One region of the Rahnella sp. RcJ3 genome, then DNA from elsewhere that is predicted to be linked to it. Evidence: predicted binding sites of a transcription regulator. Region 1 holds the regulator's gene; each other region holds the start of a gene.
What was found. Region 1 encodes PurR, which represses purine synthesis genes. Its sites were predicted from a motif close to CANGCAAACGTTTGCNTG; they were not measured.

Region 1 (3,189 bases):
AAAAAAGAAAAGACACTGAAGACCACGCGGGCCGAAAGCAAAACAGAGAAACACGCCAAAACCCGTTCACTCGCGAAAAACAGCACGGAAAGGGTCAGTAAAAAAGAAGCGTATGGCCGGCACCGTAAAGGTAAAAAGCCCGAAGAAGACAGCAAACCGATTACGCTAAGTGCAACGCATAAAAAACGCTATCAGCATGCCCAGCAAACGGCGATGACCAAACTGATGCATCAGGTAGGAAAACCATATCGCTGGGGCGGAACCTCGCCGAATACCGGTTTTGATTGCAGCGGCTTAGTCTATTACGCCTACAAAGATTTGATCCGTATTAAAATGCCACGCACAGCGAATGAAATGTATCACCTGCGCGATGCGGCTCCGGTCAAACGCGGCGAACTTGAAAGCGGTGATCTGGTGTTCTTCAGAATCAATAACCGCGGCGCTGCAGACCATGTTGGTGTTTACGTGGGGAACGGCAAGTTTATTCAGTCTCCAAGAACGGGCGAAGACATTAAAATCACCTCTCTCGGCGACGATTACTGGCAAGATCATTATGTGGGTGCACGCCGGGTAATGACGCCGAAAACGATCCGATAATAAACAATTCGTTAAGTCTGAAGTTTCGCTAATCAGCCATTGAATAGCATTTAACGAAGAGTTTCTGCAGGGAAGAGTATCGGCGGTAACGGCCACTGCGTAAAATTGAAAAGGGCGATTCCTGTAACAGGAATCGCCCTTTTTTATAGCGGTTCACTTACTGAATCAGTTCATCACCGCAGTGAAGCTGAAAGCGATAATCATAAGCAAAGCGCATACCGTGGTGATCAACGATAATTTCAGGTTGCTGTCCATCAAACCCCCCTTTCGGATCAAATTGTGGCATTTTTTAAGCCACACTAATTGTGTGCCAACGCATTTTCGCATAATTAACATTTAAAATCTTGTGCTGAATGACAATGTATCCCTGAGAATTTTACTTCCACTTTCCTGCATTATAAGAGAAAATTGTCGGTTAACACGCCTGTGTGCCGGTTGATTTCACCCGAGAGCATTTCACGCCTCATTCTGAAGAATCCACCCAACGATTTCACTGCCCTTTTAGAAGCCAGCAGTGAGATCCACGCAAGCAAACGATTAACATAATGCTAACGTGCTGAAACACGTGAGTTCAGGAGTCATTGTTTACATGGCAACGATTAAAGATGTCGCAAAGCGCGCTGGCGTTTCCACTACAACCGTGTCGCACGTCATCAATAAAACACGTTTCGTCGCCGAAGAAACCAAAGAAGCGGTTCTCCTTGCAATCAAAGAGTTACATTACTCGCCGAGTGCTGTAGCCCGCAGTCTGAAGGTCAATAACACCAAAACGATCGGTCTGCTTGCCACCTCCAGCGAAGCGCCCTATTTTGCCGAAGTGATTGAAGCCGTAGAAAACAGCTGCTTCTCCAAAGGCTATACGCTGATTTTGTGTAACTCGCATAATAATCTGGAAAAACAACAAGCCTACCTGCAAATGCTGGCGCAAAAACGCGTCGATGGCTTGCTGGTGATGTGCGCGGAATATCCTGATGAGTTGCTCAATATGCTCGAGGAGCACCGTTCGATCCCAATGGTGGTCATGGACTGGGGCGAAGCGCGTAAGAACTTCACCGACAGCATTATTGATAATGCTTTCGAAGGGGGTTACATGGCCGGGCGTTATCTGATTGAACGCGGTCATCGTGATATTGGGGTGATCCCGGGCCAACTGGCACGTAATACCGGCGGTGGCCGCTTCCAGGGTTTTGTGAAAGCACTGACTGAAGCCAATATTCCGCTGCGTGACGAATGGGTGGTTCAGGGCGATTTCGAGCCGGAATCGGGCTATCAGGCGATGCATAAAATTCTGATGCAGAAGCACCGCCCGACTGCCGTATTTTGTGGCGGCGATGTGATGGCAATGGGCGCAATCTGTGCCGCAGACGAACTGGGCCTGCGCGTTCCTCAGGATATTTCCGTGATCGGTTACGACAATGTGCGTAACGCCCGTTACTTCTCCCCCGCGCTGACAACCGTGCATCAGCCGAAAGAACGTCTGGGTGAAATGGCCTTTACCATGTTGCTGGACAGAATTGTCAGTAAGCGTGAAGAGTCTCAGACCATTGAGGTGCATCCGAAACTGGTCGAACGCCGTTCCGTAGCCGATGGTCCGTACCGCGATTACCGCCGTTAACAGATATCGAACGCCTGCAGATGCAGGCGTTTTTTTCTAATCACGCAGCCATTCCTGATTCATGGTTTCTGTATCGCCCATATATTCCAGCAACCAGGCCAGCGAGGGTGACGGATTGCTTTGATCCCACGTCAGGCAACACGGGCTGTCGGGAAACGTATTTTCCAGCGTCAGCACCTGCAACTTTTTCTGTTCTATCCACGGCGTGACGCGATGAACCGGCATCATACCCACGCATAAGCCTTCGGTCAGGCATTCCAGCGCACAGGTCCAGTCTGGCACGACCAGCCGCCGCTGGTTATCAAGCGTCCATGTATCCCGCTTAGGCAATGTCCGGGAGGTGTCTTCCAGACAGAGTGCAGGATAAGGCCGCAACTCATCATCATTCAGCGCGCCGGATAACTGAGCCAGCGGATGTTGCGGGCTGACGACGCAATGCCAGTCCATAAATCCCATGTCACGAAAACTGAAGCCCCCGCCAACCGGTATCGCGCGTGTAGCACCGATCGCCACGTCTGCCCGCCCGTCAACCAGCGCATCCCAGACACCATTAAACACTTCTGAGTGAATAATGAGTTCGGTGTCCGCAAAATGGCGGTAGAAATCGAGCACCAGACGCCGTGTCCGTGCGGGTTTTACAATCCGGTCAACCGCCACACGTAATTCGCCGCGCCAGCCGTTCGCCACCTGCTGACACTGCCGGCGCGTGGCTATCATTTTTTTTGTCAGAATCCGCGCTTCATCGACAAAAACCTTTCCCGCAGGCGTCAGTACCACGTCACGATGGCGACGTTCAAACAACGGCACGGCCAGCCACTGCTCAAGCTGACGGACGGTATAGCTGATAGCAGAAGGTACGCGGTGCAAATCTTGCGCTGCCGCACTAAAACTACCTGTTCTTGCCACGGCATCTACCACTTCAAGGGCGTATTCTGACCACATAATTCAGCCTTCAATATTTTTGATAGCAGAGTGCA
Region 2 (3,189 bases), on a different contig from region 1:
TGACGCCGATGTTTTCACCGTACGTGGTATTTGGCGTTGAGCCGAAGAAACCGGACAACACGGTCGACAAACCGTTTGCCAGCATCGAACGGTGCAGGCCCGGATCACGCAGTAAATCTTTCTTCACAATGTTTGCCGTCACAACCAGATGCCCGACGTGTTCGGCAATAACCACCAGCGCCGCAGGCAGGATCGTGAGGATGGCGACCCATTCAAAACGTGGCGTATAGAAGGTTGGCAGCGCGAACCAGTGCGCATTCTCGATCGTTGAGACATCCACCACCCCCATAAAGAACGACAGTGCATAACCCACCAGCACGCCGATCAGGATCGGGATAATCGCCAGGAAACCACGGAACAGCACGGACCCCAGAATGGTCACAGACAGTGTCACCAGCGAAATGGTAATGGTGGTGGAATCCACCGCCGCGCCCTCGGCAGGTAACAGACCCGCCATATTCGCCGCCACGCCCGCCAGTTCCAGTCCGATGACGGCAACGATTGCGCCCATCGCCGCAGGCGGGAATATCACGTTAATCCAGCCAATTCCGGCTTTCTTAACAATCAGCGCCACCAGGCAGAACAACAGCCCGCAGGCAATAAAACCACCGAGCGCCACCTCATACCCCATCGGTAACAGCAACAGCACCGGGGAAATAAACGCGAAGCTCGAGCCAAGGTAAGCCGGTATTTTCCCTTTACAGACAAATAAATACAGCAAAGTCCCTATGCCATTGAACAGCAGCACCGTTGCCGGGTTGATCTTAAACAGAATGGGCACCAGGACGGTGGCACCAAACATGGCAAACAGATGCTGGAAACTCAGGGGAATCGTCTGCAGCAATGGCGGACGTTCGCTTACCCCGATGACACGACGGGTCATGAATGTGATCCTCTCAATGGTGTGATGTTGTATATGACGAGCAAAAAAAAGCCGACTGATTAGTCGGCTAAACGCTTATTTATTTCGTACCAAATATCTTGTCGCCCGCATCGCCGAGCCCCGGGATGATGTAGCCTTTATCGTTGAGTCCCTGATCCACCGAGGCGGTGTACAACTCAACGTCCGGGTGTGCGGCTTCGAGAGCGGCGATCCCTTCAGGCGCGGCAACCAGCACCAGCACTTTAATGCTCTGGCAGCCGGCTTTTTTCAGCAGGTCGATGGTGGCAATCATAGACCCCCCCGTCGCCAGCATCGGATCAACCACCAGTGCCAGACGTTCTTCAATGTTAGAAACCAGTTTCTGAAAATACGGCACAGGCTTGAGGGTTTCTTCATCACGGTACACGCCGACCACACTGATACGCGCACTCGGAACGTGTTCCAGTACGCCTTCCATCATGCCCAGACCGGCACGCAGGATAGGCACTACGGTAATTTTCTTGCCTTTAATCTGATCGATTTCAACCGGGCCATTCCAGCCTTCGATCGTCACTTTTTCAGTTTCTAAATCAGCAGTCGCTTCATACGTCAGCAGACTTCCCACCTCAGAAGCCAGTTCGCGAAAACGTTTCGTGCTGATGTCGTTTTCACGCATCAGGCCCAGCTTGTGTTTCACCAGCGGGTGTTTCACCTCGACGATCTTCATTATTTATTCTCCTAAGGTGGTTGAGCTGCAAAAAAAAATCGCGAGATTATAACGCCATTTTTTTTGAACGCCATACCAAATAGCCTGATCTGGATCATCAGTAACCCGGTTAGAGTATAGACAGCCTAAAACTCATCATTGAATAAGGCGCTCGCAAACGTTTGCTTCCACTGTTAGAATTGCCCCGCTTTATTCTTCAACCACCAACCCAAACCGCCGTGGGGACTTCGCAGTGACCGACAAAACCTCTCTCAGCTATAAAGACGCAGGCGTAGATATCGATGCCGGTAACGCATTGGTAGACCGCATTAAAGGTGTAGTAAAACAGACTCGCCGCCCTGAAGTGATGGGTGGACTGGGCGGTTTTGGTGCCCTCTGCGCGCTGCCGCAAAAATATCGTGAACCCGTACTGGTTTCGGGTACCGACGGCGTTGGCACCAAGCTGCGTCTGGCGATGGATTTGAAACGCCATGATACTATCGGTATCGATCTGGTCGCGATGTGCGTCAACGATTTAATCGTTCAGGGCGCTGAACCGCTGTTCTTCCTCGACTATTACGCCACCGGCAAACTGGACGTCGATACTGCCGCCAGCGTAATCACCGGTATCGCAGAAGGCTGTAAACAGTCTGGCTGTGCGTTAGTCGGTGGTGAAACCGCTGAAATGCCGGGCATGTATCACGGCGAAGATTACGACGTGGCAGGCTTCTGCGTGGGTGTGGTGGAAAAATCAGAAATCATCGACGGCAGCAAAGTGGCTGACGGGGATGTGCTGATCGGCCTGGCCGCCAGTGGCCCGCATTCCAACGGTTATTCTCTGGTGCGCAAAATTCTGGAAGTCAGTAAGACTGACCCGGAAACCACCGATCTGGCAGGCAAACCGCTGGCCGATCACCTGCTCGCACCAACCAAAATTTACGTGAAATCGATTCTGAACCTGATCGAAAACGTGGATGTTCACGGCATCGTCCATCTGACCGGTGGCGGCTTCTGGGAAAATATCCCACGTGTATTGCCGGACAACACGCAGGTGATTATCGACGAATCAAGCTGGCAGTGGCCGGATGTCTTCACCTGGCTGCAAACCGCCGGTAATGTCAGCCGTCACGAAATGTACCGCACCTTTAACTGTGGTGTGGGCATGCTGGTGGCACTTCCGGCAGAACTGGCCGATCAGGCGATTGCATTACTGAACGATAATGGCGAAAAAGCGTGGAAAATTGGCTACATTAAAGCCTCTGACTCCGCTGAACGCGTGGTTATTGAATAAAACCAGTAAATCAACTGACTGAAGACGGGTAGCAAAATGAAAAGGATTGTGGTGCTGGTATCGGGCGAGGGGAGCAATCTACAGGCCCTGATTGATGCCTGCCAGCAGGGACGAATCAACGCAACACTCAGTGCGGTCTTCAGCAATAAAGCAGCTGCATACGGGCTTGAAAGAGCCCGTTTAGCCGGTATTCCCGCGCATGCACTGGATGTTAAGGCTTACCGGGACCGGGCGGAATTTGACGTTGCACTGGCGGATGCCATTGACACTTTCCAGCCTGATCTGGTGGTACTTGCCGGTTATATGCGTATTCTGACCGCTGAATTCGTC
Region 3 (3,189 bases), 120 kb from region 1:
GGCAGGCTTTCCTGCGCCTCAATCAGGCTAACCGCGCCCCTTTCTCCGCGTTTCTGCGTCTGCCGGAAAATGCCGTTGTCTGTCTTTCACCCGAGCGTTTCATCTGGCTGAAAGACGCTGAGATCCAGACCCGTCCGATTAAGGGAACGCTGCCGCGCTGCGAAGATCCGACTGAGGATATGCAGCAGGCAGAACGACTGGCGGCATCGGAAAAGGATCGCGCCGAAAACCTGATGATTGTCGATTTGCTGCGTAACGATATCGGCCGCGTGGCGACACCCGGCAGTGTGCGGGTGCCGGAGCTGTTCGTTGTGGAGCCCTTCCCCGCCGTCCATCATCTGGTCAGCACGATCACCGCCCGGTTACCCGAAACCTGTCACGCCAGCGCCTTACTGCGTGCCTGTTTCCCCGGCGGCTCCATTACCGGTGCGCCCAAAGTGCGTGCCATGGAAATTATCGAAGAACTTGAACCGCACCGGCGCAACGGCTATTGCGGCAGCATTGCATATCTGAGTTGCTGCGGCACGATGGACAGCAATATCACCATCCGCACATTGCTCACCGCACAGGGCAAAATTTACTGCTGGGCGGGTGGCGGGATCGTCGCTGACAGTCAGGAACAGGCGGAATATCAGGAAACTTTTGATAAGATTGCCCGTATTCTGCCTGAATTAGGAGAAATACAGCCGTGACGCTGCTGGAACAACACGCGCCCTTACAGACGTTTTCACCTGCTGTGGAAGATTTCATCCTGCGTTTTCAATTGCAGCAGCCGCGCCTGCCTGCTGCGGCGTTGCGCGGAACCCGCCACGCCGCTGTGTTGATCCCGATTATTTGTCGTCCGGAACCGACCCTTTTACTGACGCGCCGCTCCGATCAGTTGCGTAAACACGCCGGCCAGGTCGCCTTTCCCGGTGGTGCAGCAGATGCTTCCGATGCCTCGATTATTGCCACCGCATTACGCGAAGCGCATGAAGAGGTCGCGATCCCCCCTGAACAGGTTCATATATTAGGCACACTGTCGCCGCAGGACAGCAGCAGCGGTTTTCAGGTCACGCCGGTTATCGGGCTGCTGCCTGTTGATGTACCACTGCATCCCGCGGAAGATGAAGTCGCCGAGTTGTTTGAAATGCCGCTGCGGGAAGCCTTTGATCTCGCACGTTATCACCCCCTGGATATTCACCGCAGAGGCACTCATCACCGGGTTTATCTGTCCTGGTATCAGCAACAATTTGTCTGGGGGCTGACGGCGGGAATCATCCGTCAGTTGGCCCGGCAGGTTGAAGTCTGAGCTCAGTGATTACATTACGATCACACTTTTGCATCAAATAAGTTTATTTCATGCGAAAAATGAAACTTTTGCCTCTCAGCCCTTTTAAACTATAAGTCTATCCATAAGAACAAGAGACCCGTCCATAAGGGCTGTCTCTGGTGTTGGTTCATTTATGGAAGCCAGGGATCCCGTTCCCTGCCGCAATCTATTACAGGAGTATTCGACGTGATTAGCGTTTTCGACATGTTCAAGGTCGGGATTGGCCCTTCCAGTTCCCATACTTTGGGCCCGATGAAAGCAGGCAAACAGTTCGCTGATGACCTGCTGGAAAAGGGCATGATGCCTGCCGTTACGCGTGTCGCCGTGGACGTTTTTGGTTCTTTGTCTCTGACAGGTAAAGGCCACCACACAGATATCGCCATTATTTTAGGTCTGGCGGGCAATCAGCCAGATACCGTCGACATCGACGGCATTCCACATTTTATCCGCGACGTTGAGCAACGTGAGCGTCTGCCGCTGGGCGGAACCCAGCATGAAGTCGATTTCCCACGTGATACCGGTATGGTGTTCCGCGGGGAGAATTTACCGCGTCACGAAAACGCCATGCAAATTCACGCTTTTGCTGGCGACAAGATGATTTACAGCAAAACCTATTACTCGGTCGGCGGCGGCTTTATCGTTGATGACGAGCATTTCGGTCAGCCTGTGCTGGATGAAGTGGCGGTGCCGTACAGCTTTAATTCGGCCAGTGAAATGCTGGCAAAATGTAAGGAAACCGGGCTGTCATTATCCGGCCTGGTGATGAAAAACGAGCTGGCGCAGCACAGTAAGCAGGACATCGAGCAGTATTTCGAGAAAATCTGGCACACCATGCAGGCCTGTATCGATCGCGGCCTGAATACCGAAGGCGTTCTGCCTGGCCCGTTGCGGGTGCCGCGTCGTGCTTCTGCCCTGCGCCGGATGCTGGTGTCAAACGACAAACTTTCCAGTGACCCGATGAACGTGATCGACTGGGTGAATATGTTTGCCCTCGCGGTTAACGAAGAAAATGCGGCGGGCGGACGTGTCGTGACGGCGCCCACCAACGGCGCATGCGGCATTGTGCCTGCGGTGCTGGCGTATTATGACCAGTTCATTCAGTCGGTCAGCCCGGACATTTATCTGCGTTATTTCCTGAGTTCCGGTGCTATCGGTATTCTGTATAAAATGAATGCGTCGATTTCAGGCGCTGAAGTGGGCTGTCAGGGTGAAGTTGGCGTAGCCTGTTCAATGGCGGCGGCAGGCTTGACGGAATTGCTTGGCGGCAGCCCGGAACAGGTGTGCGTTGCGGCCGAAATTGGCATGGAACACAATCTGGGATTAACCTGTGACCCTGTTGCCGGACAGGTTCAGGTACCATGCATCGAACGTAATGCCATCGCGTCAGTGAAAGCCATTAATGCCGCCCGTATGGCATTACGCCGCACCAGTGAGCCGAGAGTTTCATTGGATAAAGTCATTGAGACAATGTACGAAACCGGTAAAGATATGAATTCCAAATATCGGGAAACCTCGCGTGGCGGTCTGGCGATTAAGGTTCAGTGCGACTGATCCGGTCGAAAAGATGACCTCTTCCTGCGGTATTTTCAGGTTGTATTAATTTCAACCAATTTACCGCAGGAAATACCACCTGGCCGGTAGCCGGCAGCAATAAAACCTTCGCTAACAACAACCTGTTGTATTATCAATACATAATGGTAGTGAGACTTGCATTATACCCTGCAGGTGCGGCATGCTGATTTCCGCCTGATTTCCCCTGTCCGGGTCCCCCTTATTACGTCTGCGTAAATGTCGGAAATGGACAGGAAAAACCTCAGTGACACTGTCACCTGTATGTTTTTTTTCGATTTGAACAGAGAAATATAGGGAGTTTACCG
Region 4 (3,189 bases), on a different contig from region 1:
GTTATCTCGCGGAACAGCATTTCAAAGCGCCGGTGGTGGTTAAAAACTATCCGAAAGATATCAAAGCCTTCTACATGCGTATGAATGACGATGGTAAAACCGTCGCGGCAATGGATGTTCTGGCACCGGGCATTGGTGAGATTATCGGTGGCTCTCAGCGTGAGGAACGTCTGGACGTACTGGACGCCCGTATGGCTGAAATGGGGCTAAATAAAGAAGATTATTGGTGGTATCGCGATCTTCGTCGTTACGGCACAGTCCCGCATTCAGGCTTCGGCCTTGGCTTTGAACGTTTAGTCGCCTATGTGACCGGTGTTCAAAACGTTCGTGACGTGATCCCGTTCCCACGTACACCACGTAGTGCAACCTTCTAATTAATTAAACTATTTTTAATTAACATAATAGTTACAAAACTAAGGCCAGCTTTGCTGGCCTTAGTCATTTTCAAAGATAGATCCCTGTCACAAAGTTCCGTAAAATACACATTTTGAAATACATTCTTTCCTGCTGAAACATATTTAGTAATTTAGTAGCATTTTCGCTGTGGATTAAGCTCACCACGGATGGAATAGTGCGTTCAGACACAGGAGACACCAAACTTTCGTGAATAGTTCCGTAAAGAATTATTTAGGCAGTGGCAGGTGTCCAAATAAAACCAATGAGGGTAATAATAATGATGAAGCGCAATATTCTTGCAGTGGTAATCCCTGCTCTGTTAGTTGCTGGTGCAGCTAATGCAGCTGAGATCTATAACAAAGATGGCAACAAACTGGATCTGTACGGTAAAGTTGACGCACGTCACACCTTCTCTGACAATGCTGGCGACGATGGCGACCAGACCTATGTCCGTTTCGGCTTCAAAGGCGAAACTCAAATTACTGACCAACTGACCGGTTACGGCCAGTGGGAATACAACGTTCAGGCTAACCATGCAGAAAGTGCTGGCGATGAAGGCAACAAAACTCGTCTGGGCTTCGCAGGTCTGAAATTTGGTGATGCAGGTTCTTTCGACTACGGTCGTAACTACGGCGTAATCTACGACGTAATGTCCTACACCGACCAATTGCCAATCTATGGCGATGACACCATGTACCAGAACAACGACAACTTCATGGTTGGTCGTGCTAACGGTGTGGCAACTTACCGTAACAGCAACTTCTTCGGTCTGGTTGATGGCCTGAGCTTCGCTGTACAGTACCAGGGCAAAAACGACGAAGGTCGTGATGGTCGTGGCGCAGTTGATTCCAATGGCGACGGCTGGGGTACTTCTGCCGCTTACGCTATCGGCAACTCAGGTGTTAGCATTACTGGTGCTTACTTCTCTTCTAACCGTACTGTTACTCAGAAACAAGACGGCACTGGCGACAAAGCTGACGCATACGCATTCGGCGCTAAATACGACGCTAACAACCTGTACCTGGCAACCTTCTACGGTGAATCACGTAACACCACCGATTACGGTAACCCGGATGCAATTGCTAACAAAACTCAGAACTTCGAAGTTGTTGCTCAGTACCAGTTCGATTTCGGTCTGCGCCCATCTATCGCATACCTGCAGTCTAAAGGTAAGAGCCTGAACGGTTTCACCAACAACGGTTCTACCTACGCTGGCGGCGATGCTGACCTGGTTAAATATGTAGAAGTTGGTACTTACTACTACTTCAACAAAAACATGTCTACCTATGTTGACTACAAAATCAACCTGCTGGACGACAACAGCTACACCAAAGCAGCGGGTCGCAGCACTGACGACATCGTGGGTGTTGGTCTGCAATACCAGTTCTAATATCACTTAACGATGCGCTTACGGGCGCATCAAAGTGGATATCAAGGCAGAGCTTCGGCTCTGCCTTTTGCATTTCTGAGTCTTGAAAATACCGCTTTTCCACCCTCGCCTATAAAATATTTTAATCTCCCACGCCTTCTCACAACTCTGTTTTCTTTTTGCCGCAAACGGTTGGCAAAAGGGGGCGCTGGCGTTACCCTGATGACCTCTTTCGTAATATCAGGCTATGGAATTTTCCGACATGTTTGAAAAAATCACTGCAGCACCTGCTGACCCTATCCTGGGTCTTACCGATCTTTTCCGCGCTGACGACCGCTCTAATAAAATCAATCTGGGGATTGGTGTTTATAAAGACGAAACAGGTAAAACGCCGGTTCTGGCCAGCGTGAAAAAAGCCGAACAGTTCCTGTTGGAAAATGAAACCACTAAAACCTATCTGAGTATCGACGGGTTGCCTGATTTTGCCCGTTGTACACAGGAACTGCTGTTTGGCAAAGACAGCACGGTTATTGCTGATAAACGGGCACGCACCGCACAGACTCCGGGCGGCACCGGCGCTTTGCGTATCGCAGCGGATTTCATCGCTACACAAACCAGCGCCAGACGCGTGTGGGTCAGTAATCCGAGCTGGCCGAACCATAAAGGTGTGTTCTCTGCTTCCGGTCTGGAAGTTGTGGAATACAATTACTATGACGCTGCAAATCACAGCCTTGATTTCGATGGCATGCTGAAAAGCCTGAGCGAAGCGAAAGCAGGCGACGTGGTGCTGTTCCATGGCTGCTGTCACAATCCAACCGGTATCGATCCTACAGAAGAACAATGGGCACAGCTGGCAGAATTGTCGGTGAGCAACGGCTGGTTACCGTTGTTCGACTTCGCCTATCAGGGCTTTGCAAAAGGTCTGGAAGAAGATGCGGCGGGTCTGCGCCTGTTCGTGGCAAAACATAAGGAATTGCTGGTCGCCAGTTCTTACTCGAAGAACTTCGGCTTATACAATGAACGCGTAGGTGCTTGTACGTTAGTCGCAGCCGATGAAGAAACTGCCGGTCGCGCTTTCAGCCAAATGAAATCGGTTATCCGTGCAAACTACTCCAACCCGCCGTCACACGGTGCTGCGGTTGTAGCCACCATACTGGGTAACGAAGCTTTGCGCACGCTGTGGGAGCAGGAACTAAGCGATATGCGCCTGCGTATCCATCGTATGCGCCAGCTATTCGTCAGCACCTTGCAGGAAAAAGGCGCTCAACAGGATTTCAGCTTTATTATTAACCAGAACGGGATGTTCTCTTTCAGCGGCCTGACTAAAGATCAGGTATTGCGTTTACGTGATGAATTCGGCGTGTACGCGGTGAACTCCGGCCGTATCAACGTTGCCGGCATCACGCTCGAAAATATGGCACCGC

Region 2: a site for PurR is predicted at 1,740-1,757, ahead of purM (phosphoribosylformylglycinamidine cyclo-ligase). Genes of this name have one in related genera too.
Region 3: a site for PurR is predicted at 1,454-1,471, ahead of DXU84_RS16350 (L-serine ammonia-lyase). Genes of this name have one in related genera too.
Region 4: a site for PurR is predicted at 1,947-1,964, ahead of DXU84_RS05735 (amino acid aminotransferase). Genes of this name have one in related genera too.

What each region holds. Positions count from the first base shown of each region.
Region 1 covers NZ_QSNX01000012.1:144,751-147,939, reverse strand. Annotated here, with positions in the region: gene DXU84_RS16890 (C40 family peptidase) at 1-597, shown strand, start outside; gene DXU84_RS25330 (YnhF family membrane protein) at 763-852, opposite strand; gene purR (HTH-type transcriptional repressor PurR) at 1,187-2,212, shown strand; gene punR (DNA-binding transcriptional activator PunR) at 2,249-3,154, opposite strand.
Region 2 covers NZ_QSNX01000001.1:191,566-194,754, reverse strand. Annotated here, with positions in the region: gene uraA (uracil permease) at 1-883, opposite strand, end outside; gene upp (uracil phosphoribosyltransferase) at 963-1,589, opposite strand; gene purM (phosphoribosylformylglycinamidine cyclo-ligase) at 1,822-2,859, shown strand; gene purN (phosphoribosylglycinamide formyltransferase) at 2,896-3,189, shown strand, end outside.
Region 3 covers NZ_QSNX01000012.1:28,824-32,012, reverse strand. Annotated here, with positions in the region: gene pabB (aminodeoxychorismate synthase component 1) at 1-692, shown strand, start outside; gene DXU84_RS16355 (CoA pyrophosphatase) at 689-1,291, shown strand; gene DXU84_RS16350 (L-serine ammonia-lyase) at 1,499-2,863, shown strand.
Region 4 covers NZ_QSNX01000003.1:192,801-195,989, forward strand. Annotated here, with positions in the region: gene asnS (asparagine--tRNA ligase) at 1-374, shown strand, start outside; gene ompC (porin OmpC) at 674-1,786, shown strand; gene DXU84_RS05735 (amino acid aminotransferase) at 2,028-3,189, shown strand, end outside.